3 regions of the Actinoplanes sp. NPDC049265 genome follow, and region 3 is predicted to be linked to each of the others. Evidence: riboswitches for the same ligand, from Rfam matches in the RefSeq annotation. Region 3 holds a riboswitch; each other region holds the start of a gene.
The links. Region 3 has a riboswitch for cyclic di-AMP ahead of ACGFIO_RS15460 (coiled-coil domain-containing protein). Riboswitches for the same ligand answer to the same signal wherever they lie in the genome.

Region 1 (7,798 bases), on a different contig from region 3:
CGATCTGTACGTCGGCGGGGTCGAGCACGCCGTGCTGCACCTGCTGTACGCCCGCTTCTGGCACAAGGTGCTGTACGACCTGGGTCACGTGTCGTCGTTCGAGCCGTTCCGCAAGCTGTTCAACCAGGGCTACATCCAGGCGTACGCCTACCAGGACGCCCGGGGCTTCTATGTGCCCGCCGAGGAGGTCGTCGAGCGCGACGGCAAATACTTCTACGGCGAGCAGGAGGTCACCCGCAGCTACGGCAAGATGGGCAAGTCGCTGAAGAACGTCGTTACGCCCGACGAGATGTGCGACGCCTACGGTGCCGACACCTTCCGGGTGTACGAGATGGCGATGGGCCCGCTGGACGTCTCCCGGCCGTGGGAGACCAGGGCGGTGGTCGGTTCCCAGCGCTTCCTGCAGCGAGTGTGGCGCCTGGTCATCGACGAGGAGACCGGCGCCGTCCGCGTGACCGACACCGAGCTGGACCCGAAGCTGCGCAAACACCTGCACCGCACCATCGCCGGGGTCCGCGAGGACATGGACGAGCTGCGGTTCAACACGGCCATCGCCAAGCTGATCGAGCTGACCAACGCGCTGACCCCGCAGGCCGTGTCCACCCGGGAGGCGGTCGAGCCGCTGACTCTGATGCTGGCGCCGTTCGCCCCGCACATGGCTGAGGAGCTGTGGGGCAAGCTGGGCCACCAGGGCACGCTGACCTACGCCGACTTCCCGGCGGCCGACCCGGCCCAGCTGGTGGCCGAGTCGATCACCTATCCGGTGCAGATCAACGGCAAGGTCCGGGGCCGGGTCGAGGTGCAGCCGGACGCGTCCGAGGATTCGGTACGCGAGGCCGCCCTGGCCACCGTGGCCGAAGCGCTGGCCGGTCGCGCCCCCAAGAAGGTCATCGTCGTCAAGGGCCGCCTGGTCAGCGTCGTCGTCTGACCTGCTCCACGCGGTTCGCCGGCGGCCCCGCACCCGGGTCCGCCACCCGCGGGTTCGCAGGCCGCATCGCGCTCGAGCCCGTCGGCTGGTTCGTGCGCGGGTTGGCTGGCTGTTTCGCGCGCGGGTTGGCAGGCTGTTTCGCGCGCGGGTTCGCCGGTCGGTTCGTGCGCGGGTTCGCCGGTCGGTTCGTCCGCCGGTCGGCCGTGCTGGGGGCCGTCTTCGGAGTGGTTGGCAAATCGGGCATCCGTGACACGGATGCCCGATTTGCCAACCACTGGCTCGTCAGCTGATCACCGAATAGCGGTCGGGGAGCGCGGTGCGTCCGGTCAGGGCCCGCAGCAGCAGCGGGCCGTCGCCGACCGCCACGGCCACGAACGTCGCCTGGGTCACCGCCTCGGCCATCGCGTCCAGACCGGGAGCGAAGTCCCGGCCGGCCGCGTCGGCCACGTCCTGACCGTGCACCACCAGCTCGAACGTGCGGGTCGGCAGCCAGTCGCGGACCCGCATGCCACCGGCCGCCGTGCTCACCACGTCGTTGTCCTTGGTCCCGGCCAGCGCCTGCGTGGCCCGGCCGATCAGCTGGTTGACCACACTCGCCGGATCGTCCCCCAGCGCCTGGCCGGCCTCACGGGCGGCCCGCCCCGACTCGGCGTGCGCCTTGGCCACCACGTCGACCGGCGTGACCCGGGCGAACGCCCAGTACGCCTCGGTCGACGGCACCTCGACCGCGTCGGCCGGGGTGGCCAGGACCTCGGGGACGTCGCGCAACTCGGTGGTGACGTGCCCGACCAGGTCGCGCAGGCTCCACTCGCCCAGGGCGGCCGCGTCCCACCGGTCGGCCGGGACCCGGGTGATCAGATCGGCGAAGGAGACGGCGGCGGCGCGGTAGGCGTGACGGAAGTTCATCCGCCCACCCTGTCAGAAGAGCACCAGCCCGAAGGACCCCGTCAGTGGTAGTCCAGAGCGGTATTTCGGGCCCGGATACCGCCCAGACCTACCCCGCTCGGGCCCCTTTGCTCTGAGCACAAATATGCATCACCCCGGCCCGATGCGTATTTGTGCTCAGAGCAAAGGGCGAGGCGCGGTGTGGCGGTGAGGACGCGGCGGGTGGGGCGTGGCGTGGTGGAGGCGTGGTGCGGGGGCGCGGCGTGGTGCGGGGGCGCGGCGTGGCGCGCGGGCGCGGCGTGGCGCGGGGGCGTGGCGTGGTGCGGGGGCGTGGCGTGGTGCGGGGGCGCCGCGAATTAGATGGTGGGCGGTGGGCGCGGCGGGTTAGGCGGTGGGCGCGGGAGCGGGGCGCGGGGGCGCGGCGCGGGGGCCCGGCGGGTTAGGCGGCGGGGCGATGGGCGCGGCGCGCGGCGCGGTGGGGCGTGGCGGGTCAAGCGGAGGGCGCGGGGGCGTGGCGGGTTAGGCGGTGGGGCGCGGCGGGTTAGGCGGTGGGGCGGTGGGCGCGGCGCGCGGCGCGGTGGGGCGTGGCGGGTCAAGCGCTGGGCGCGGGGGCCCGGCGGGTCAAGCGGAGGGCGCGGCGTGGCGCGGAGGCGCGGTGGGTCAGGCGGTGGCGGTGGAGGCGAGGGCGGCGTCGCGGCGGGCGGCTCGGCGCCAGCGGACGACGATGGTGGTGGTCAGGGCGAAACCGATCAGGGCGGGGGCCAGGGAGAGCGGGTTCAGCGAACCGGGGGCGGTCACGGCGGCGCCGATCACCGCGTACGACACCGCGGACGGGATCGACGCCAAGGTGGTGCCGAGGAGGTAGCGCTTGCGGCAGACGCTGGTCGTGCCGTAGGCGTACCCGATCAGGCCGAACGGCGCCAGCGGGAGGAAACGGACCAGGAGCACCGCGGCCAGCCCGCGGCGGTTGAGCCAGCCGTCCAGGCGCTTCATCCGGCCGTCGGCCTTGGCGCCCAGGGCGCCCCGCCCGGCCCAGCGCCCGGCGTAGTAGGTGGCGGCGGCGGCGATCACCGCGGCGGCCAGGGCGGCCGCCGCACCGGTGGCCGCGCCGAGCAGAGCGCCGCAGGCCAGCGTGATGGCGGTGCGGGGGACGAGCACCGAGAGGAGCAGCCCGCCGACCACGGCGACCCCGACGGCGGCGGCGGGGCCGAGCGCGGCGACCGAGTCGGCGATGTCGCGCAGCGGCAGCACGGCGGCGGCCACAGCCAGCCCGGCGACGACCAGCCCGAGGATGCCGAACCGGACCAGGCGACGCCGCCAGGTCAGCTTGGGCTCCGGGGCTGCAACCTGAGGGTCCGCGGGGGTGATGGCCTGCGGGGCGATCAGGGTGTCAGTCATAAAGGCTTACCGCTCCTGGTGTCGTCGGGCTGTTTGGGCTGGTCAGACGCTTGCTGCGGCGAGTCGTTCGGCTCTGAGCGCGTCGGCCCAGGTGTCGTCGACGGGGGCAAGACTATCCGCGCCGGTCGCCCAACGCAGTAGCAGGTCGGCTATCGCTGGGTTGCGGGCGAGCGCGGGGCCGTGGCTGTAGGTGCCGAGGATCTTGCCGTGCCAGGCCCCCTCGGTCTGGCCGTCGTTGCCGATGCCGGCGGACACTCGAGCCAGGGGCGAAACGCCCGGCCCCAGGTGGGTACGCCCGCCGTGGTTCTCAAAACCGGTCAGCGGAGGCAGCCCGAGCCGCGGGTCCATCTCGCCCTGGAGCTCGCCGACGGCTCGGGTCTCGCCCCGGTCGGAGTCGAGGTCGAGCAGGCCGAGGCCGGCGTACTTGGCCCCCTTGGCGAAGAAGGAGTGCCCGAACAGTTGATAACCGGCACAGATCGCCAGCACGGCCGACCCCTGGGCGACCGCCCGGTGCACGCCGCCGTCGGCGATCAGCCGCTGGGCGGCCAGCGCCTGCGGGCCGTCCTCGCCGCCGCCGATCAGGTAGATGTCGGCGGTGGAGGGCATCGGCTGGTCGGAGCGGACCTCGTAGGTCTCGGCCGGGATGCCGCGCATCCGTGCCCGGTGGGCCAGGATCAGCATGTTGCCGCGGTCGCCGTAGGTGGACAGCAGGTCCGGGTAGATCCAGACGATCCGCAGGACGCTCTCAGTTGACACGGTCAAGCTCCGCTCGGATGTCCTGGAACGCGGTGTAGTTCGCGATCACTTCGAGCCGTCCGGGTGGGGATGCCTGGATCGCCTCGTCGAAGGTAGTTACGTGGCGGAAGGGCACACCGTTCACCGTGAGGCGGACGGCCAGGTCGTAGGCACGGTCGCCGGTGATCAGCACGGGCCGGCCGTCGCGCAGGGGCGAGAAGTCGACGTCGTAGAGCCAGGAGGTGTCCAGGCCGTCGGGGTCGCGGGCGTTGATGGAGAGCAGGGTCGGCGCTTGCTCGGCCATGTCGAACGCCTCGAGCCAGCTGGCCGGGTTCTTGGCCAGCAGCAGGCGGATGTTGCGGCCGTCCCGGTCGACCTGCGCGTACCGCCCGGCCACGGAGCTGACCGTGGCCAGCCGGGGCACGGCTTCGAGCGCGCGTACGCCGAACTCGGCCGCGGTGGCCAGGGCGGCGGCCGCGTTGCCGAGGTTGACCCGGCCGGGCAGCTGCAGCTTGATCAGGTGCCAGTCGCCGTTGGGGTCGGTGACGCCCTCGTCCTCGACGACCCACTGGGCCCGCGGGCGGCGCAGCGGGCAGCCGACGCACCACCACTCGCCCTCGCGGCGTTCGATCGAGGAGCCGCACTCGGGGCAGACCCAGGAGTCGTCGTGCCAGCGCTGGCCGGCGCTGAACCAGACGACGTGCGGGCTGGCCGTCGCCGCCCAGACCACCATCGGGTCGTCGGCGTTGGCGATCACCCGGATGTCCTGGTGGTCAGCCAGGGCGGTGCGCCAGAGCTGGGCCATCATCGACACCTCCTTGGCCCGGTCGAGCTGGTCGCGGCTGAGGTTGAGCAGCGCGACCGCGCGCGGGGTGGTCTCGTCGATCACCCGGGCCAGGTAGTGCTCGTCCACCTCGAGGACCGCGAACGGCGTGGTGCCGGCCTTGGCCAGCGCCGAGGTGTGCCCGGTGGGCATGTTGGCGCCGAACGAGTTGGTGGCCACCGGGCCGAGCACGCCGAGCGCGGCGGCGGTGAGCCGGGTGGTGGTGGTCTTGCCGTTGGTGCCCGAGACCAGCGCGATGGCACGCCCGGAGGCAAGGTTTTTCAGCAGGTCAGGGTCGATCTTGAGACCGATCCAGCCGCCGATGACCGAGCCGTCGCCGCGGCCCGCGGCCCGTGAGAGCGCCGCGGCCGTCCGCGAGACGGAGCTCGCCACTTTCGCGCGTAGAGGCATCTTCCCGTCCGTCACGGTGGCGACAGTACCCGAACCGGACAGACGGTCGATGGGTGCGGCGGCGGGACGGAAGTAGCGGACATTCCGCCCTTCAAGATCATTGCAAAGTTTGTTAATTGTGTGGCGAGACTCACCCGTTACCTTCGACGTTCTGTAGCCGTGGCATCGCGTACCGCATCGGCATTTGTTTTGAGGGGTGCCCAAACCGGACAACGGGCGGAATGCCAATCACGCTGAGTGACTGGTCACCGTCTGCAACCGTACGGAAATTCGGTTATCAAGGTCTGGCCGCGAGCAACCGCTCACGGCTCGTGGAGATGCGGGTCAACGCCGAGCCCTGCCCCGACCGGTCCCACGACCCGAGAACGATGACCACCACACAAGGCAACGAGGGGCAGGGACGGGGGACCCATTTCCGGTCCTCTCACGGCTCCGCCATTACCGGCGGTGACCTGAGGACCTTGGGGTGAAGCCGCGCGAGCGGCCGGGCACACCTTCCCGCCCGAACCCGACAGCTAACCTCGCAGGCGTGCCGGAGGGATCTCTCTACCGTGCACGGAAACACCTCGAGTCGGCGCCGCAAGTTCGGCACCGGCGGCATCGCCCTGTCCCTGGGTCTCTGCCTCTGCGCCGGTCAGCTCGTGGCCGCGCAGCCGGCCGTCGCCGCGACCACCTCGGTGGTCACCGCCGCTCAGGCGGCGCGGCCGAAGGCGAAGGTAGCCCAGTCGGCCAGCGCGAAATCGGTGAAGTGGGGCTCGGCCGTCAAGATCACCGCCAAGGTGACCAACTCGGCCACCGGTAAGAAGGTCACCACCGGCCGGGTACGCCTCCAGGCATACTCCGGCGGCAAGTGGAGGACCTGGACGACCAAGTCCCTCGGCAAGTCCGGCGCCTACGCCTTCTCCTTCAAGCCCACGGGTCTCGGCAGGTACCGCACTGTCTTCCTGGGCAGCTCGGGAGTCGGCGCGGGCACCAGCGGAACCTCGCTCGTCAAGGTCACCAACAGTGGTGCGAAGGTTCTGGCTGAGGCCGCGAGGCACAGGGGCGCGCTGTACCTCTACGGTGCGGCCGGTCCGAAGCGCTTCGACTGCTCCGGCTTCACGATGTACATCTACCGCAAGACCACCGGGCGCAAGCTGCCGCACAAGGCCAACTCGCAGCAGAAGTACGGCCGTGCGATCCGCAAGGGCAGCAAGCAGGTCGGTGACCTGATCATCTATCGCTCCGGCTCCTACGGCTACCACGCGGCGGTCTACGCGGGTAACGGGCGGATCTGGGACTCGCCGCACTCCGGTGCCCGGGTCTCCAAGCGCAAGATGTTCGGTGGCAACTACGTGGTGCGCCGCCTGGTCTGATCCAGTGGCCCTAGTAAGTAAGGCGTAACCACTTTCGCACCGGCGGGGTGCGACCCGGGGTTCCTGGGTCGCACCCCGCCGGCGTTCGTCTGTCCTCCCTTTTCCTCCCCGATCGTCTTCCGCCGCGCTCAAACCTGCGAATCGGGCAGCTTTTCATGCCCGCCTGGGCGTCATGTCGGAAAGCGGACGCCATGATCGCCGCTCCGCCCTCCACTGGCACTCCACCGCGTCTACCAGCGCTTTCGTCTGCGAATGGGCCTCATGGACGGCACGATTCCGGTTGCGGGTGGAGGGAAGTGGAGTAGAGTGGAGCGCAGTGGCAGGGGGGACCTGCCGGCCCGATTCGACTCGGCGGACCGCGAACCGCCGGCAGGGCGTTGGGGGGTTGGCCGATGTTTCTCGGCACGCACACCCCACGCCTGGACGAGAAGGGCCGGCTGATTCTTCCGGCGAAGTTCCGGGACGAGCTGGCGGGAGGTGTCGTGATCACCAAGGGGCAGGAACGTTGCCTGTACGTGTTCCCGATGCCGGAGTTTCAGCGCATCGCTGGGCAGCTTCGCGAGCAGCCGGTGACGCACAAGGCCGCCCGGGCCTACAGCCGGGTGTTCTTCGCCAGCGCGCACGACGAGGTTCCCGACAAGCAGGGCCGGGTCACCATCCCGGCGCACCTGCGGGAGTACGCCGCACTCGACCGTGAACTGGTGGTCATCGGGGCGAGCACGCGGGTGGAGATCTGGGACAAGCAGTCCTGGGAGCAGTACCTCTCGGCGAGCGAGGACGACTTCGCCGACATCGAGGAGGGGGTGCTGCCCGGAGGACTGTGACGGCGTGACACGGACGGGCCTCGAGAAGACGTCGCTGCCGCCCGTAACGCGAGATCTCCAGCCGCTTGAGTTCCTGGCGCCTCTTCCCCGGTGCCAGGCGCGACGCCCGCCGGCAGCGGGCACGAGCGGATGGGGATCTGGCGGTACGGATTCGACGTCGGTCGGACCGGGTGACGCAGGAAGCCTGGCGACTGGGGGTCGACGTGGGGGAGCAACGTGGCACGCATGTGCCGGTGCTGCTCGAGCGCTGTCTCGAGCTGCTCGCTCCCGCGCTGGCCCGGCCGGACGCCGTGCACGTCGACTTCACGCTGGGCCTCGGCGGTCACGCCGAGGCGGTGCTCGAGCGCTACCCGGACGTGGTCCTGATCGGACTCGACCGGGACCCGGAGGCGCTGGAACACAGCCGGCGGCGATTGGTGCGGTTCGCGGACCGTACGCA
Region 2 (7,798 bases), on a different contig from region 3:
GGCAGGCGGTCCAGGGCGGGCCGGTACCGGCCGACCACGTCGGCGTCCACGTGCACGTCACCCACCGCGGCGACCCGGATCATGAGATCTCCTCGACGTCGGCGGGCACTGTGGTCCGGGTGATACCGATGTCGCAGGTGATCTCCACGTCGGGGAAGCGGGAGGTGACCCGCCGGCGGATCTCGTCCCGCCGCTCGGCGCTCTCGACCTCGCCGCCCAGCACCACCGACTGCTCCCGGCGCCGCACGGTGATGCCCTGCTCGGCCACCCGGTGATCCTCGGTCAGCAGCCGCTGGATCTCCGCCTCCAGATAGTCCTCGGTCATTGGTTCCCACCCCCGTGTGCACTGGCGGCGACCACGTCCAGCCGGTCGAGCAGGACGAGGAAGGCCTCCGCGTACGGCGACTGGGCGGTCTCCTTGCGTACCCGCTCCCAGTCGATCTGTTCCCGCAGCGAGCGCGCCACCGGCAGCCCGGTGGCGAAGTCACAGTGGTGCTGGCTGTAGCTGAGCAGCTTGTGCACCATCAGCTGGGTCGCCGAGATCACCGGCATGGCGATCGCCTCGACCGGGCGGACCACCGAGTCGGCCAGCGTGGCGTCGGTCACCGGCGACTCCACCGGGCGGTAGATCAGATCCACCATCCGGCCCTCCTCGTACACCTTGACCAGCCAGTCCTCCGGCGGCTGCTCGGTCTCGAAGCCGACCGCCGCCAGCTCCTCCAGCGCCCGTTCCTTGTCCTGCTCGCGGATGAGGAAGTCGACGTCGTGGTCGCTGGAGTGGCCGCCGTGGGCGTACACCGCGAAGCTCCCGCCCAGCGCGAACGGGATCTCCGCCTGTTTCAGCACGGACGCGACCCGTTTCAGCGTGGTGGCGAGCCCTTCGTCCACCCGGTGCGGCATTGGCATCTCCTCATCGTCATCGTCTTGTGACCTGTGCCCCTGGACCGCGCCTCGCACTTGGCCGACCCGTGAGACACCACTCGGTCTGATTCTCGTACCCAGCCGAGCCTCGGGTGGAACGGATCGCGTGACACCCCTGGCTACCGTTGACGGCTATGCCATCGAACTCACCGTTCCCGCGCACCGTCGCGCTCATCGGGATCGACGGGTCCGGCAAGACGACGCAGGCCCACCGGCTGGCCGAGACGCTGGCGGCCGAGGGGATACGAGCGTCGTACCGGCAGAACGCCGGTGGCCGGCACTTCGTCGGGCGGTTCGCCGCGTGGTTCGGGCGGCCGGACGCCGAGGCGCTGGTCGGCCGCCGGGCGATGCTGGTGATCGAGGCCGTGCTGCGCTGGGGTGCGATCGTCCGCACCCTGCTCTACCAGGCGTTCACCGGCTCGACGGTGGTGATGGACCGGTACGCGTTCTGCCAGTACGCGAGCATGCGGTCGCATCACGCCAAGCCGCGGGCCGAGCGGCGCGCCCGCCTCGCCTACCGCCTGTTCCCACCGCCGGACGTGACGTTCCTGCTGGCCGTCAGCCCCCAGGTCGCGCAGGAGAGAATCGATCGGCGGGGGTACGACCGGGAAGAGCTGTCGTTCCTCGAGGACGCGGACGCGGCGTACCGTTCCCTGCCGGAATTTCCCACCTTCGTGGTGATCGACGCCGACGGCACCGCCGACGAGGTGGCCGCCGCCCTCCGCGCCCACCTCCCGGCCGATGTCCCGGTCTCGTACCGCCACCCTCGGGCGACGGCCCTGCTGGTCACCTCCCGCACCGCCGTCCTGGCCTTCGGTTCCCTGCTGGCCGGCCTGGCCGCCCTCGGCTACCAGCTCCTGGAGGGGTTCTGAGGCCAGTGGCCGGCCAGAGCGGCATCCGCCCCGCGAATGCCGCTCCTGGCTTCCACCTAGGCCTGGCCGTAGACGGGGACGGCGGCGCCGCTGGTCGGCTTGGAGTCGTCGCCGGCCAGAAACAGGATCACCTTGGCGATGTCGGCCGGGTCGACCCACTTGGCCCGGTCGCCGGGCATGCCGTCACGGTTGGCCGGGGTGTCGATGACGCTGGGCAGGACGGTGTTGCAGCGCACGCCCTGGCCCTTGTATTCGACCGCCACCGCGTTGGCGAAGGCCAGCACCGCCGCCTTGGCCGTCACGTAACCGGCCGCGCCCGGGAACGGCGCCACCGCGGCCCGCGAGGACACACAGACCACCGAGCCGCCACCACCGGCCACGAGCACCGGGAGCGCGGCCTGAGTGACCAGATAGGCCGGACGCAGGTTGACCCGGAGCATGGCCTCGAAGTCCTCGACCGCTGTCTCGTGGATCCGGCCACCTCCGGCGTACCCACCGACGAGGTTGACCACCGCCCGGAGAGGAGCCTCACCCTGACCGGCCGCGACGGCGATCGCGGCCTCGACCTGCTCGGGCGACGTGAGATCGGCCACCACCGGCTCGGCCCCGGCGGGCAGCCGCCGCTGCGAGCCGTCCCGCACCGGCGCGACCACCCGCCAGCCCGCCTCCACGAACGTCGAAACCACGGCGGCGCCGAGCCCGCCCGTACCCCCGGTGATCACCGCTGTGCGACTCATGAGGGAACTCAACCAGCCGTCCGCACCGTCACCGCCACCGTTGACCCGACTGAAGGCTGAGTCTCATGTGTTTTCCGTCACGTACCGAGATCGAATTGGTTCGACGGGGCAGTGGTTTACCGAAAGGATGGTCACCCGTACGGAAGTCACCCTTCCGGGCTAGTGAACTGCGGCGCAGCGTGGCGCATTGTGACGGTGGTCCCGTTCCGTCACGGCTTTCCGGCCGGCGTTTGCGTCAAGCCGCGCGGCAACCAGCCGATCCTGCGTCTGAACCCTGCTGGCAACGAAGACGTACAGGGTAGTGACGAGCATCGCAGCGCTGGTCGTGATGCCCGTCGCTGTGGCAGGAGAGGGGCCGATGGTGTGATGAAGCGGGCGAAGGGTATGCGAGAAGCCACGCATCCAACGCCGGGTGCGCCTGGCGAATGACTCCCCGAGGGCGTTCTTCAGTAAGTACGCAACGGGCTCCCAGCCGCCGCACAGACTGCCATGACACTTTCGACTCACCAGCCGCCGGCAATCCGATTTTCACAGCAAGCACCGGAATGACTGCGGGACGCCACCTGTTACATCAGTGGCAGTTCGGCAAGGCACCTTACTGCGGACGTTACGGGGAGGGACCAGATGGACGCAGGTAACGCCCGTAACAGGGTTAGCGAAGGCAATGAGGGGACCGTGGGCAACGTGGAGAAGAACACCGTGATGCGCACCGATGAGGTCGCCGAGGAGCGCGACCTCGTTGGAGTCTATCTGCACGAGATCTCCAGGACGCCGCTGCTCGACGCCGCACGAGAGGTCGAGCTGTCCAAGTCGATCGAGGCGGGCCTGTACGCCGAACACCTCCTCGACGTCAACGAGATCCGCCGTGGCATCAGCCGCGAGGAGCTCGAGCGTCTGGTGACCGAGGGCTCTCGGGCCAAGGATCTGTTCATCCGGGCCAACCTGCGACTGGTTGTGTCGATCGCCCGGCGGTACGTCCGCTCGGGCATGCCGATGCTCGACCTGATCCAGGAGGGCAACACGGGCCTCGTCCGCGCGGTCGAGAAGTTCGACTACGAGCGCGGCTACAAGTTCTCGACGTACGCGACGTGGTGGATCCGCCAGGCCATCAGCCGGGCCATCGCCCAGCAGGAGCGCACCGTGCGCCTGCCCGTGCACCTGGTCGAGGACGTCAACCGGATGCGTAACGTCACCCGCCAGCTCGTCCGCGAGCTCGGCGCCGACCCCGAGCCCGAGCAGATCGCCAAGGCCCTCGGCGTGACCGTCGAGCGGGTCGGCGAGCTCACCCGCTGGGCCCAGGACACGGTCTCGCTCGACACCCCGGTCGGCGACGACGGTGACACCAACCTCGGCGACCTGGTGGCCGACAGCGACGCCCCCTCGCCCGAGGAGATCGTGCTGACCGCGCTGGAGCGGTCGCGGATCGAGGGCCTGCTCAACCACCTCGACGACCGGTCGGCCGGCATCATGCGGGCCCGGTACGGCCTGGAGGACGGCCGTGAGCACTCGCTGACCGAGGTCGCCTCCCGGTTCTCGCTCTCCCGCGAGCGGATCCGTCAGCTCGAGATCCAGGCGCTCGGCCGGCTGCGCGAGCTGGCCCGGGCCGAGGGCCTGCAGGCCGCCTGATCGTTCACCCACCGGCCCGGTTCCCGTCGAGGGAGCCGGGCCTTTCTCAACCCCTTCAGATCAAGACCCATGTCGTAGCTGAGTGGGTGGTGCGGACCGCTGCTCCCGCCGAGGGTCGCTTCGCTCCACGTGCGAGATCTGGTTGCGCCCCAAACACCCGGTGGTAGGGCTACCACCGGGTGTTTGGGGCTGTTCTGTGTGCCGGGCAAATTCAGTGGTAGCTCTGAGCGGTGCGGTGTTCGGGCCTGGCATGCCGCTCAGGGCTGCCACTGGAATTTGGGAACGAAGAAGCCCGGCACCCTGTGCGGGGCCGGGCTTCTCGTCGGTGCTGCTGGTTAGCGGACCCGGCCGTAGCCGGTCGGGGTCATGATGTTCATCGAGCGTTTCTTCACCGGTTCACCGGCATGCGAGGCGTCAATGATCATTCCGCCGCCGACATAGAGGCCGACGTGTCCACCATTGCGATAGAACACGAGGTCGCCGGCTTTCAGCTCGCCCTTGCTGATCCGCGCGGTGGCACCGATCTGGGCGGCCGCGTTGTGCGGCAGCGACTTGCCCGCCGCGCGCCAGGCCGCCGAGGTCAGGCCGGAGCAGTCGTAGCCGTTCGGCCCGTCGGCGCCGTACACGTACATCACGCCGATGGCGTTGTACGCGAAGGCCACCGCCTTGCCCGCGGAGCCGGCGATCTGCGGGATCGTGCCGGTGTACTTGCTGCCCGGCGACGTCGGGGTGCCGTTGGCGGCGGTCCGCATCGCGTACAGCTTCTTGAGATCGGTCTCGATCTTCTTCTTCCGCTTGGTCAGCTCGTTCAGCTGCGCGCTCTGCTTGGTCTGCGCGCCCTTGAGAGCGGCCTGGCGGCTGTCGTAGTTCTGGGTGGTCGCCGTGTAGTTGTCGATCTTGCGCTGACGGTCACGCGTCATCTGGTCGAGCACGCTCACGCGGTCGAGCAGGTCGCCGGGGCCCTCGAGCACGATGTTCATCGTGCCGACGTCACCCTGCTTGTACGACGTGTTGGCGATCTTGCCCATCTCGACCTTGGCCACCTCGAGCGCGGCCTTGGCCGGCCCCAGCGACTTGGTCAGGGTGACCTGGTCGTTCTCGGTCTTGGTGAGATCGATCTTCATGGCGTTGTACGACTCGACAACGTCCTCGAGATCGTCCGACGCCTTGGCGATCTTCTTGTTGATCTCCGTCTTGGACGGTTCCGCGTGCGCGGCCGTCGCGGCGGTACCGGTCAGCGCCAGCGCCATGAGGGCGACGGCGACGACCCGGAACCTCGTGCGGGCGTGTGACAACGCTGAGAGGCCTTTCTTCCGCTTTTGCCGCCTACCGGGTTAGCTGACGGGTTCGGGCGGGAAGAAGGCCCTACCGCTGGTTCGCGGATTCACCCCGGGTGCTCGGTTCCCCGGCTCACGAGTGGCGTCCACGCCGGGCCGGACTGGGGGTGACCACGGCTTGGCCGCCGATCAGACTCGGCAGCGCCGGCTCGGCGCCACCGGAGGGTGTGGCTGCGGACCGAACCAACCGCATTAACTTATCGATGGATCGCAGGAAAGCAAGTTCTGTAAGAGTTACTTAAGCAACTGACTTCGCCGCGTATTTCTATGAATTCAATGCGTGACCCTCGGTGGCGGAATCGGACTTTTCGGAATGAGTGCCGATCCAATTGCGGCTGACCTTTCGCTCCGCCCAGAAGGACAGGAACGGGATCGTCCCGGCCAGCATCACCAGCAGCATCCGGGTCAGCGGCCAGCGCACGCGCCGGCCCAGGTCGAAGGTGGCCAGCACGTAGAGGATGAAGAGGAAGCCGTGGGCCGGGCCGACCGTGGCGACCACGGTGTCGTTGTCGCCCAGATATTTCAGTGGCATGCCCACCAGGACCAGGACGATCAGGACCACGCCGACGATGTAGGCGATGATCCGGTAACGGGTGAGTGCTCCCTGCACGATGCTGTCCTTACCTCTGTGGTCCGGGGTAGTCGCCGGGGCGAGCGCCGGGATGGGCATTCAGCCACGCCAGATAGTCGTTGTACGCCACCAGCTCGGGGTCGTCGTCGCCGGGCTCGGCGGCCGGGCGGGACGGCACCCGGATCGGGCGGCCGACGGTAACAGGCGAATCTGGGAGCTTTTCCGGCTTCCGCTCCGGTTTCGTGGCCAGCTTCACCTCGCGCCACCACAGGAAGACGACGAAGCCGGCGAAGACCGGCCACTGGAACATGTAGCCCCAGCTCAAGGCGTTGCCGTCGGCGGCGCGGGTGTATTGCCACCAGCCCAGCACAAGGAACGCCACCACGAGAACGAGCGCGACCACGTGGCGGAGAATCCACGCCGGGGTCAGCAGCCCTTTCATACCCGCCAGGGTAGACGCGCGGGTTTCAGGTCTGGCCGCGCGGGCAACGCTGAGTGCTATGAGCGATCGGAGCGTGGAGATTTCGGAGGTCGGCATCGACCCGGCCGGGCTCGCTGACGACGACCTGATCCGGGAACTGGCCAGCCTGCATCGGACCCGGCTGGACACCCTGCGATACGGACCCGACGCGGCCCTGGACAACCACCTGCGACGGACGGCCGAACTGGAGACCGAGTACATGGCCCGGCACCCCGGCCGCGAGGTCGACCCGAGCCGGCTGACCCAGAAGCCCTGAGGTTGTGGTCTGGGTCACATTGCCTGCTGGAATCCCGGTAGGCGGCCGACGGTTGTGTACGGATGTCGGTGTGTTCAGTGTCCCCGGGCCTCACCCATTGCCTGCACGGAATACCGTTCGGCTGGAGCCGTGTTGAGCCACTCGCCGCGAGGCGACATGCACACCGACACCCATGCGCCGCCCCTGGGGTTCCCGGGGGCGGCGCATTACGTATCCGGCCTGTGGGTATTTGGACCTTCATGAACGATCCTCGTACCGAAGAACGCGCCGCCGACCTGCTGCCGGAAGAGCGCGCCGCGGGCAGCGCCGACCCCCAGGCCCAGGCCGAGGCCATCCTGGCCGACTCCGACGAGCGCGAGTACGCCCCGGAACCCATCGAAAACCGCACCTCGGGAGAGACGGTCGGACCATCCGAAAGGCCCGAAGGCACCCGGTAGAGGCACAAAACTTTCGTGTCCGCCTCCGAACGTGGGAGGATCCGACGCGTGCCCGCACCCCGACGGAGCGCTGAGCGCGCCGGTCAGCGGTCCACGCCGCCGGCGGCCGCTGCCTCCGCCCCTAACCAGACACGTCGCACGGCCCGTCCCCGCCACCCGGGACAGGGCGCCGGTGCCCCGAACGCGGGCCCGGTCCACCACACCGAGACGGATCACGTCATCCCAGCCCATCCGAACGCCCCAGCCGTCGGCGCCGCGCTGCCCGCTCCCCGGGACGCGGCCGACCTGACCGTGGTCGTACCCGCACAGGAAATCGTCCTTCCGTCCGCACCCGAAGTCGTACCGGCCCCCGAGCTCCTGCTCCCGGCCGCGCCCGACGTCGTCATCCCCTCCGAGGTGGTCCGGCCGGGCGGACCCGGGGCGCTGGCCGTGCCCGACACCGGTGCGGTCGAGGTGGCCGGGCTGCTGCACGAGCTGTCGGCGCGGCTGCTGTCGGCCGACAACGTGGCCGAGGCACTGGACCGGCTGGCCGTGTTCACCGCCGGGGCGGTGCCCGGAGC
Region 3 (7,798 bases):
TTTTGCTCGCGGCGCTCCTGGCCGCCCGGGCCGACCGGAACGCCGCGCCCGAGCTGCGCCGGTACTGGCGGCTCAACGTGGCCGGCCTGATCATCTTCGGCGCGGCCATGGCGCTCCGGGCGATCGACGCCGCCGCCGGCGGCGGGTCGGCGCTGGTCCCGATCGCCACCGTCCTGCACGTGGTCGGCGGCCTGACGATGATGGCCGCGCTCAACCAGCTGCCGCTCGGCGCGCGGTCCCGGTCCTCCCGGCTGACCGTGACCCTGGACGTCGGCACGCTGATGGTGGCCACCGGCGTGCTGGTCTTCCACTTCGCCGTGCTGCCGCTGCTGCAGGCGGCCCGGATCACCCTGTTCGACCTGCTGGCCGCGATCGTGCTGATGGCCGCCGGGATGGGCACCGTGCAGACCGCGGCCACGGTCGCCCTGTCCGGGGTGGCGACCATGTCCCGGCGCTCGCTGGCGGCGGTCGGCGCGTCGGCGGTCATCGGTGGCCTCGGCTCGGCGGTCGGCCTGCTGCTGCCGCTCGGCCTGCCGATCAACCCGATGGTGCTGCTGCTGCCGCTCGCGGCGTACACGATCGCGCTGAGCGCCCGGTTCCAGATGGTCGACGCCGAGCAGCCAGAGCTGCCCCGGCCACGGCGCGGGTACAGCCTGATGCCGTACGTCGCCGTAGCCGTGGTGTCGGTCATGCTCGCGGTCACCGCCCTGACCCGCGCCCCCGACCACCTGATCGTGGTCGGCTTCGCCGTGGCGATCATCGCCCTGGTCATCCTGCGCCAGCTGATCGCCTTCCGGCAGAACGACGCCCTGCTCCAGGAGAACCGCCGCCAGCGCGAACGGCTCAGCCACGAGGCCTCCCACGACGCGTTGACCGGCCTGCCCAACCGCACCCTGTTCGCCCGGCGGCTGGCCGCCGCGGCCGGCCGGGACGCACCGTTCTGCCTGGTCCTGGTCGACCTGGACGACTTCAAGGCGGTCAACGACACGATGGGGCACGCGGTCGGCGACGCGCTGCTGGTGCACGTGGCCGAGCGGATGACCGCGGGGGTACGCCCGTCCGACACCGTGGCCCGCCTGGGCGGCGACGAGTTCGCCATCCTCTTCGAGGGCGTCACCCAGGACCGGATCGGCACGGTCCTGTCCCGGATCTCGAACATCCTGCTCGAACCGGCGGTGATCGAGGGCGAACTGCTGAGCGTGAAGGCCAGCTTCGGCGTGGTCCAGGGCCGGCCCGGTGACGACCCGCACCACCTGCAGCGCCGGGCCGACATCGCGATGTACGAGGCCAAGGAGCGCGGCGAGGGTGGGCATCAGATCTACCAGCCGGGCATGGAGACCCGGGGCGCCGAGCGCAGCCGGCTGGCGGCCGAGCTGCGCGCCGCGATCGCCGGTGACCAGCTGGTGCTGCACTACCAGCCGGAGGTGACCCTGCCGGAGGGCCGGATCGTCGCCGCCGAGGCCCTGGTCCGCTGGCAGCACCCGGAGCGCGGGCTGCTCGGCCCGGGCGCGTTCGTGGACACGGCCGAGCAGACCGGGCTGATCGTGCCGATGGGCCACTGGGTGCTGCGCGAGGCGACCCGGCAGGCGGCGGTCTGGGCCGCCGGGGCCGGCGAACCGATCTCGATCTCGGTGAACGCCTCCGCCCGGCAGTTGCGTGACCCGGGCTTCCCCGGCGAGGTGGCCTCGGCGCTGGCCGGCAGCGGGCTACCGGCCGGGCTGCTCACCCTGGAGATCACCGAGTCGACGGCGGTCGGCGGCGGCGCCACCCAGCAGACCCTGGCCGAGCTGCGCGCGATCGGCGTACGGCTGTCGCTGGACGATTTCGGCACCGGCGCCTCCACCCTCAGCCTGCTCGCCACCTGCCCGGTGAACGAGATCAAGCTGGACCGGTCGTTCACGCCGCCACCCGGCACCGAGGCCATCGCGACAGCGGTGGTGCAGCTGGCCCGGGCCTTCGGCGTGGTCGCGGTGGCCGAGGGCGTCGAGACGCCCGAGCAGGCCGACCGGCTGACCGCCCTGGGCTACACCCGGGCCCAGGGCTTCCACTTCGCCCGCCCGATGCCCGCGGATCAGCTGTCCGAGCTGCTCCGCAACGCGGCCAGCACGGCCACGGTCAGCTTTTCCAGGTAGTCGTCGCTGAGCTCGGTGCGGGCGACCGCGAGCCGCCAGTAGAGCGGGCCGAGGATCAGGTCGACGGCCAGTTCCGGATCGGCGCCGGCGGGGAGCTCGCCCCGGGCCACCGCCTGGCCGACCAGCTTGTCGCCGACCGCCTGCTGGTGGGTCCGCAGCGCCTTCTCCAGGGTCGCGGCGATCTGCGGGTTGCGGGACGCCTCGGCCATCAGGTCGGGAATGATCTGCGAGGCGATCTTGTGTTGCAACGCCTTACTGACGATCATCATGAGCAGCTCGAGGTCGCCGGCGAAGCTGCCGGTGTCGGGCAGCGGAACCGCACGACCTGCGACATCCGACACGATCTCGAGAACCATCTCGAGCTTGTTGCTCCACCGGCGGTAGATTGCGGTCTTACCGACGCCGGCCCGTCGGGCCACCGCTTCGATCGACAGGCGGCCGTAACCGACCTCGGCCAGTTCACTCATCACCGCGTTGCGGATGGCCACCGTGATGTCCCCACGGAGGACCGCCGCCCCGGCCGGTGCACGCTTGACTGTCGCCACACAGTGACTATAGCGCTACGACGGAACGGTTGCGTTCCGCCGTTAGGTCGGATAGCGTCGTTCGTACGTCGATACGAATGCGTTTCGTCGGCGGATACTGGTTATCGTGTTGTCGCGCAAATCCCCCTGGTCCCGGCGATCCGCGGGACCATCCAGATCGGAGCGCCACCTCATGCCCCAGACGGCGGTCGCCGATTCCGGCACCGGCATCTCGCTCAAGGAGCTGGCAACGCGGCACGGCCTGCACTCGGCCGCCGCCCTGCCGAGCCTCCCGGCGTACTTCCGGGAAATTTGGGCGTACCGGCACTTCATCACGGCCTACTCGGCCGCCCGCATCACATCGTCGTTCGGCCAGACCAAGCTGGGCACGTTGTGGCAGGTCATGACACCGATCCTGAACGCTGCGGTGTATTACCTGATCTTCGGCGTCCTGCTCAACACCAACGGTCGCGACGTCTCCAACTTCATCGCGTACCTCTGCACCGGTGTTTTCCTCTTCGGATTCACCCAGACGGTCACGCAGGCGGGCATCAGCTCGATCCACGGCAACCTGGGACTGATCCGGGCGCTGCACTTCCCACGGGCCGCGTTGCCCATCTCGATCCTGCTGATCGAGGTGCGCAACATGATGGCCTCGATGACCGTGCTGGTCATCATCGTGCTGCTCACCGGTGAGCCGATCACCGTCGAATGGCTGTTCGTCCCGGTGATCCTCGTGCTGCTGGCCACGTTCAACTGCGGGCTGGCGCTGGCCGGGGCCCGGATCGGCTCCAAGCTGACCGACATCCGCCAGCTGGTCCCGTTCTTCATCCGGGTCTGGATGTACGGCTCGGCCGTGCTCTACCCGGTCCAGCGGTTCACCGACCATCTGCACGGGTGGAAGCTGTGGATCATCGAGGCCAACCCGATGCTCGTCTTCATCGAGCTGATGCGGCACTCGCTGATGGAAGACGTCAAGCTGGCCAGCCCGCTGACCCAGCTCTGGATCGAGGCCCTGGTCTGGGCCGCGGTCATGTTCAGTGTCGGCATCGTCTACTTCTGGCGCGGAGAGAAGGGCTACGGCCGTGGCTGACCCCACCGGGGAGCGCGTTCCCACCGTCATCGTCGACGACGCGCACGTGGTCTACAAGGTGCATGGTTCGCCGGCCTCCGGGACCGGCTCGCCGATCGCCAGCCTCAAGCGGATCGTGACCCGGACCAAGATGGCGAACATCCGCGAGGTGCACGCGATCAAGGGCGTCAGCTTCGTGGCCTACAAGGGCGAGGCGGTCGGGCTGGTCGGCAGCAACGGCTCCGGCAAGTCCACGCTGCTGCGGGCGATCGCCGGGCTGATGCCGGCCGAGCGTGGCGCGGTCTACGCCGCCGGGCAGCCGTCGCTGCTGGGCGTGAACGCGGTCCTGATGAACGACCTGTCCGGCGAGCGCAACGTGCTGCTCGGCTGCCTGGCCATGGGCATGTCCCCGGCCGAGGCCAAGGCCAAGGTCAAGGAGATCGTCGACTTCTCCGGCATCAACGAGCGCGGCGAGTTCAGCACGATGCCGATGCGGACCTACTCCTCCGGTATGGCGGCCCGGCTGCGGTTCTCCATCTCGGCGGCCAAGAAGCACGACGTGCTGCTGATCGACGAGGCGCTGGCCACCGGTGACGCCCGGTTCCGCCGGCGCAGCGAACAGCGCATCCGCGACCTGCGCGCCGACGCCGGCACGGTGTTCCTGGTCTCGCACAGCGAGGGAACCATCAAGGACACCTGCGAGCGCAGCATCTGGCTGGAGTCGGGCGTGATCAGGGCGGACGGCCCGACCGAGGACGTGCTGAAGGAGTACGGCGCCTACATGAGTAAGTAGGCTCCGTACCCCTTCGGGGGCCGGTGTTACTTCACCGACAGGTGCACGTGGTTGGTGTGGTCGCTGGACGGGTCGCCACCCGCGCCGGAATACGACTTCCAGCCACTGCTGGGCAGCCAGATCCGTTTGAACCAGATGACATACAACACACCGAGCGTGCTCGAGTTGTTGATGAAGTAGTTGGCCAGATTGTTGCCGTACGTCCGGCTGCTACCCGAGGCGACGCCGCCGAATCCACCCTTGTCGGCGGCGAAGTCGCACGCCCGGCCCTTCGGATGCTCACCGCTGTTCTGTGTTCGCCAGCAGTGCACGTAGTGGGTGAATCCGGCCTTCTTGGCCTCGTTCATGGCGTGCAGCAGACGCGGCGTGATGCAGCCGCCGCTGGTCGGGTCGTTGACCGTGCAGCCGCCACTGAGGTTGCCGCCGGGGCTGGCCTTGGCGCTCTTGCCGCCGCCGCCCGGCGAGCCGGCGTCCTGACCCTGCCCGGCCGCCTTGAGCGCGGCTTCGGCCTGGCTCTTGCGCTTGGCCATCACGGTCAGCTGCTTCTGCTGGTCGGCGATCTCGGTGTCGATCGAGGTCTTGGCCCGCACCTGCTGGTCCCGGGTGTCTTTGAGGTCCCGCAGCGCGGCATCCTGCTTGATCGCCACGGTCTGCAGGGTCTGCACCCGGTCGAGCATGCCGTTCGCCCCACCGTCGCCGGACGCGTTGATCAGCGCGCCCATCGTCCCGAGACGGCCGGTGCGGTAGCTCTGTGCGGCGATCTTGTCCAGCTCGGCCTGCCTCGGCCCGAGTTGCTGGTCCAGATTTTTGATCACCAGGACCAGCTTGGCCTGCCGCCCCTTCGAGGTGTCGAGGGCCTCCTTAGCCTCGACATAGCCCTTGGACGCGTCCTCGACCTTCTGGATCAGCGACTTGGAGCCGCCTTCGCCGTCGTCGCCGTTGTCGCCCGGCGCGGCGACGGCCGGGCCCGCCATGGTGGTGGCCGCGAGCCCGCCGGCCGCGATCAGGACCGCCAGTCCGGTCGCCAATCGCCTCCGGACAGAGTTCTGCCTCATGCCCATCCTTCCGTCGGCCGCCGGCCGGGTTAGCTGACGGGTTCGGGAGGGAAGCGCTCCCTACCGCGACGGGGGGCCGTCGCGGATTCACCCCATTGCCTGGGGTTTGGGTCCCCGGCTCGCCGGGTGGCGATTAGGCGGCGATCACCGTTTGATAACGCTGACCGACAGGAACGATACCTACGAATCAGATATTCGCCACCTCGCACTCTGCGCCACCATTCCAGCACCATCGGTTATTTCGACTATGGTGAGAATGTAACGACTCACATTGATAGGACGTGACCAGTCAATGTCACGTAAAGTCGTTGTCCGATAACACCTTTTCCGGCTTCGCCACGCTGAAGCGGGGCGTTTCGTCAGGTAAGCTGGCCGCCGGTCACTGCCAGGAGGCACTCCCCCAGGTTGCCGGCAGGACACCACCTAATCGCCCGAAAGGCGAGCCGGGGAACCACGTTCTCTGGGGTGAATCCGCGAGCCATCGCGGTAGGGAGCGCTTCCCTCCCGAACCCGTCAGCTAACTCGGCCGGTGGATACACGGAAGGAACATGCATGACGGCAAGCCCACGCCGGTGGCTGGTCCTCGCCCTGGCACCGCTCGTCGCTGTGACCATGTCGGTTTTCGCACCCGCGTCACCGGCCAGCGCCGAGCCGGGTGACGAAAACAGCACAACCAAGAGTGGATCGGCCGCGCCCGATGAGGGCAAGCAGGACGCCCTGCTCGAGGACGTGCTCGAGTCGACCGGTCGCCGCTACCTGGCCGCCAAGAACGCGATCCAGAAGTCCTCGAAGACCCAGCTCGACCTGGCTGTCCAGGTCAAGCAGGCGGAATCCCGGCGTGATCTGCTGCTCCCGCAGGTCGGCAAGATCGCCGGCCAGCAGTACCGCAACGGTGGCCTGTCGACGGCCAGCTTCCTGCTCGACAGCCCCGGCGCCGGCGGCTTCCTCGACCGGGCGATCTCGCTCGAGGAGCTGAACGCGCTCAACGACAACAAGCTGCGCGAGCTGAACGACGCGATCGACGAGGTCTCCCGGACCAAGGCGCGCCTCGATCAAGAGGTCAAGCAGCAGAAGAACAACGTGCTGCTGATGCAGAAGCAGAAAGAGGCCGCGGACAAGGCGCTGGCCCTGGTCGGCGGCCCGCTGACCGGCGGCTTCGTGGACGCCACGTCCAAGGTCGCCGCGCCCGCCCCGCGTGACAAGAACGGCGATTTCGGGCCGCAGAGCTGCAACGTCGACGACCCGACGACCGGCGGCTGCATCACCGCGCGCACCCTGCACATGTACCAAGAGGTAAAGAAGGCGGGCTTCAACCGCTTCGTCGGCTGCCACCGCGACGGTGGCCCGTTCGAGCATCCCAAGGGCCGGGCCTGCGACTGGTCCCTGGAGAAGTCGGGCTTCCGCAAGCACCACAACAACGACACACTGAAGTACGGCAACGATCTGATGGCGTTCCTGGTCCGCAACGCCGACCGGCTCGGCATCCTCTACGTGATCTGGAACAAACAGATCTGGTTCCCGACCCGCGGCTGGAGCAACTACCACGGCCCCAGCACGCACGAGGACCACGTACACGTGTCAATGCTCTGAGCCTCAGCGAAGAACCCCGCCTCCATCGATCGGAGGCGGGGTTCTTCCGTTCTAGCCGCTCGTCGCCCGGCGCACCGGGGCCCGTCCGGCCGGCTGCTCCGGCGGCGGCCCGGTCGGCGTGGCCGGCGGGATCGGCACGGTCATCGACTTGCCCTGGACGACCTCGAGATCCTTGCCGTGGTGCACCAGCTGCAGCCGGGACGAGCCCTGCCCGTTGCGCAGCGAGTAGGTCACCTCGTCCGCGGTCACGCTCACCCGCAGCCGCAGCCCGCGCCAGAGCAGCGAGAACTCCAGCTTGGTGATCCGGCTGGGCAGGCGCGGCGCGAACGACAGCTGACCGTTGAAGTCACGCATGCCACCGAGGCCGGCCACCAGCGCGATCCACGAACCGGCGAGCGAGGCCACGTGCACGCCGTCCCGCGCGTTCTGGTGCAGGTCGTGCAGGTCCATCAGGGCGGCCTCGCCCAGGTAATCGTGGGCCAGCTCGAGGAAGCCGACCTCGGCCGCCAGCACCGCCTGGACACAGGCCGACAGCGACGAGTCCCGGACCGTACGCGCGTCGTAGTAGGCGAAGTTGCGCGCCTTCTCCTCCGGGGTGAACGCGTCGCCCCGCACGTACATGGCCATCACCA

Region 1: another riboswitch for cyclic di-AMP. It lies ahead of ACGFIO_RS29365 (C40 family peptidase); the one in region 3 lies ahead of ACGFIO_RS15460 (coiled-coil domain-containing protein).
Region 2: another riboswitch for cyclic di-AMP. It lies ahead of ACGFIO_RS32935 (NlpC/P60 family protein); the one in region 3 lies ahead of ACGFIO_RS15460 (coiled-coil domain-containing protein).

What each region holds. Positions count from the first base shown of each region.
Region 1 covers NZ_JBICSP010000014.1:38,766-46,563, reverse strand. Annotated here, with positions in the region: gene leuS (leucine--tRNA ligase) at 1-928, shown strand, start outside; gene ACGFIO_RS29385 (maleylpyruvate isomerase N-terminal domain-containing protein) at 1,211-1,834, opposite strand; gene ACGFIO_RS29380 (TVP38/TMEM64 family protein) at 2,474-3,211, opposite strand; gene ACGFIO_RS29375 (type 1 glutamine amidotransferase) at 3,254-3,967, opposite strand; gene ACGFIO_RS29370 (MurT ligase domain-containing protein) at 3,957-5,180, opposite strand; cyclic di-AMP (ydaO/yuaA leader) riboswitch at 5,544-5,725, shown strand; gene ACGFIO_RS29365 (C40 family peptidase) at 5,732-6,535, shown strand; gene mraZ (division/cell wall cluster transcriptional repressor MraZ) at 6,928-7,359, shown strand; gene rsmH (16S rRNA (cytosine(1402)-N(4))-methyltransferase RsmH) at 7,551-7,798, shown strand, end outside.
Region 2 covers NZ_JBICSP010000017.1:103,201-110,998, reverse strand. Annotated here, with positions in the region: gene ACGFIO_RS32965 (metallophosphoesterase) at 1-83, opposite strand, end outside; gene ACGFIO_RS32960 (hypothetical protein) at 80-325, opposite strand; gene ACGFIO_RS32955 (nucleotidyltransferase) at 322-900, opposite strand; gene ACGFIO_RS32950 (dTMP kinase) at 1,056-1,793, shown strand; gene ACGFIO_RS32945 (SDR family oxidoreductase) at 1,850-2,530, opposite strand; gene ACGFIO_RS32940 (RNA polymerase sigma factor RpoD/SigA) at 3,155-4,156, shown strand; gene ACGFIO_RS32935 (NlpC/P60 family protein) at 4,492-5,406, opposite strand; cyclic di-AMP (ydaO/yuaA leader) riboswitch at 5,466-5,588, opposite strand; gene ACGFIO_RS32930 (DUF3817 domain-containing protein) at 5,759-6,103, opposite strand; gene ACGFIO_RS32925 (hypothetical protein) at 6,114-6,506, opposite strand; gene ACGFIO_RS32920 (DUF6158 family protein) at 6,565-6,801, shown strand; gene ACGFIO_RS32915 (hypothetical protein) at 7,041-7,238, shown strand; gene ACGFIO_RS32910 (ANTAR domain-containing protein) at 7,287-7,798, shown strand, end outside.
Region 3 covers NZ_JBICSP010000005.1:191,952-199,749, forward strand. Annotated here, with positions in the region: gene ACGFIO_RS15440 (putative bifunctional diguanylate cyclase/phosphodiesterase) at 1-2,132, shown strand, start outside; gene ACGFIO_RS15445 (TetR/AcrR family transcriptional regulator) at 2,072-2,677, opposite strand; gene ACGFIO_RS15450 (ABC transporter permease) at 2,850-3,749, shown strand; gene ACGFIO_RS15455 (ABC transporter ATP-binding protein) at 3,742-4,521, shown strand; gene ACGFIO_RS15460 (coiled-coil domain-containing protein) at 4,548-5,576, opposite strand; cyclic di-AMP (ydaO/yuaA leader) riboswitch at 5,579-5,726, opposite strand; cyclic di-AMP (ydaO/yuaA leader) riboswitch at 5,987-6,125, shown strand; gene ACGFIO_RS15465 (coiled-coil domain-containing protein) at 6,129-7,166, shown strand; gene ACGFIO_RS15470 (glycoside hydrolase family 65 protein) at 7,218-7,798, opposite strand, start outside.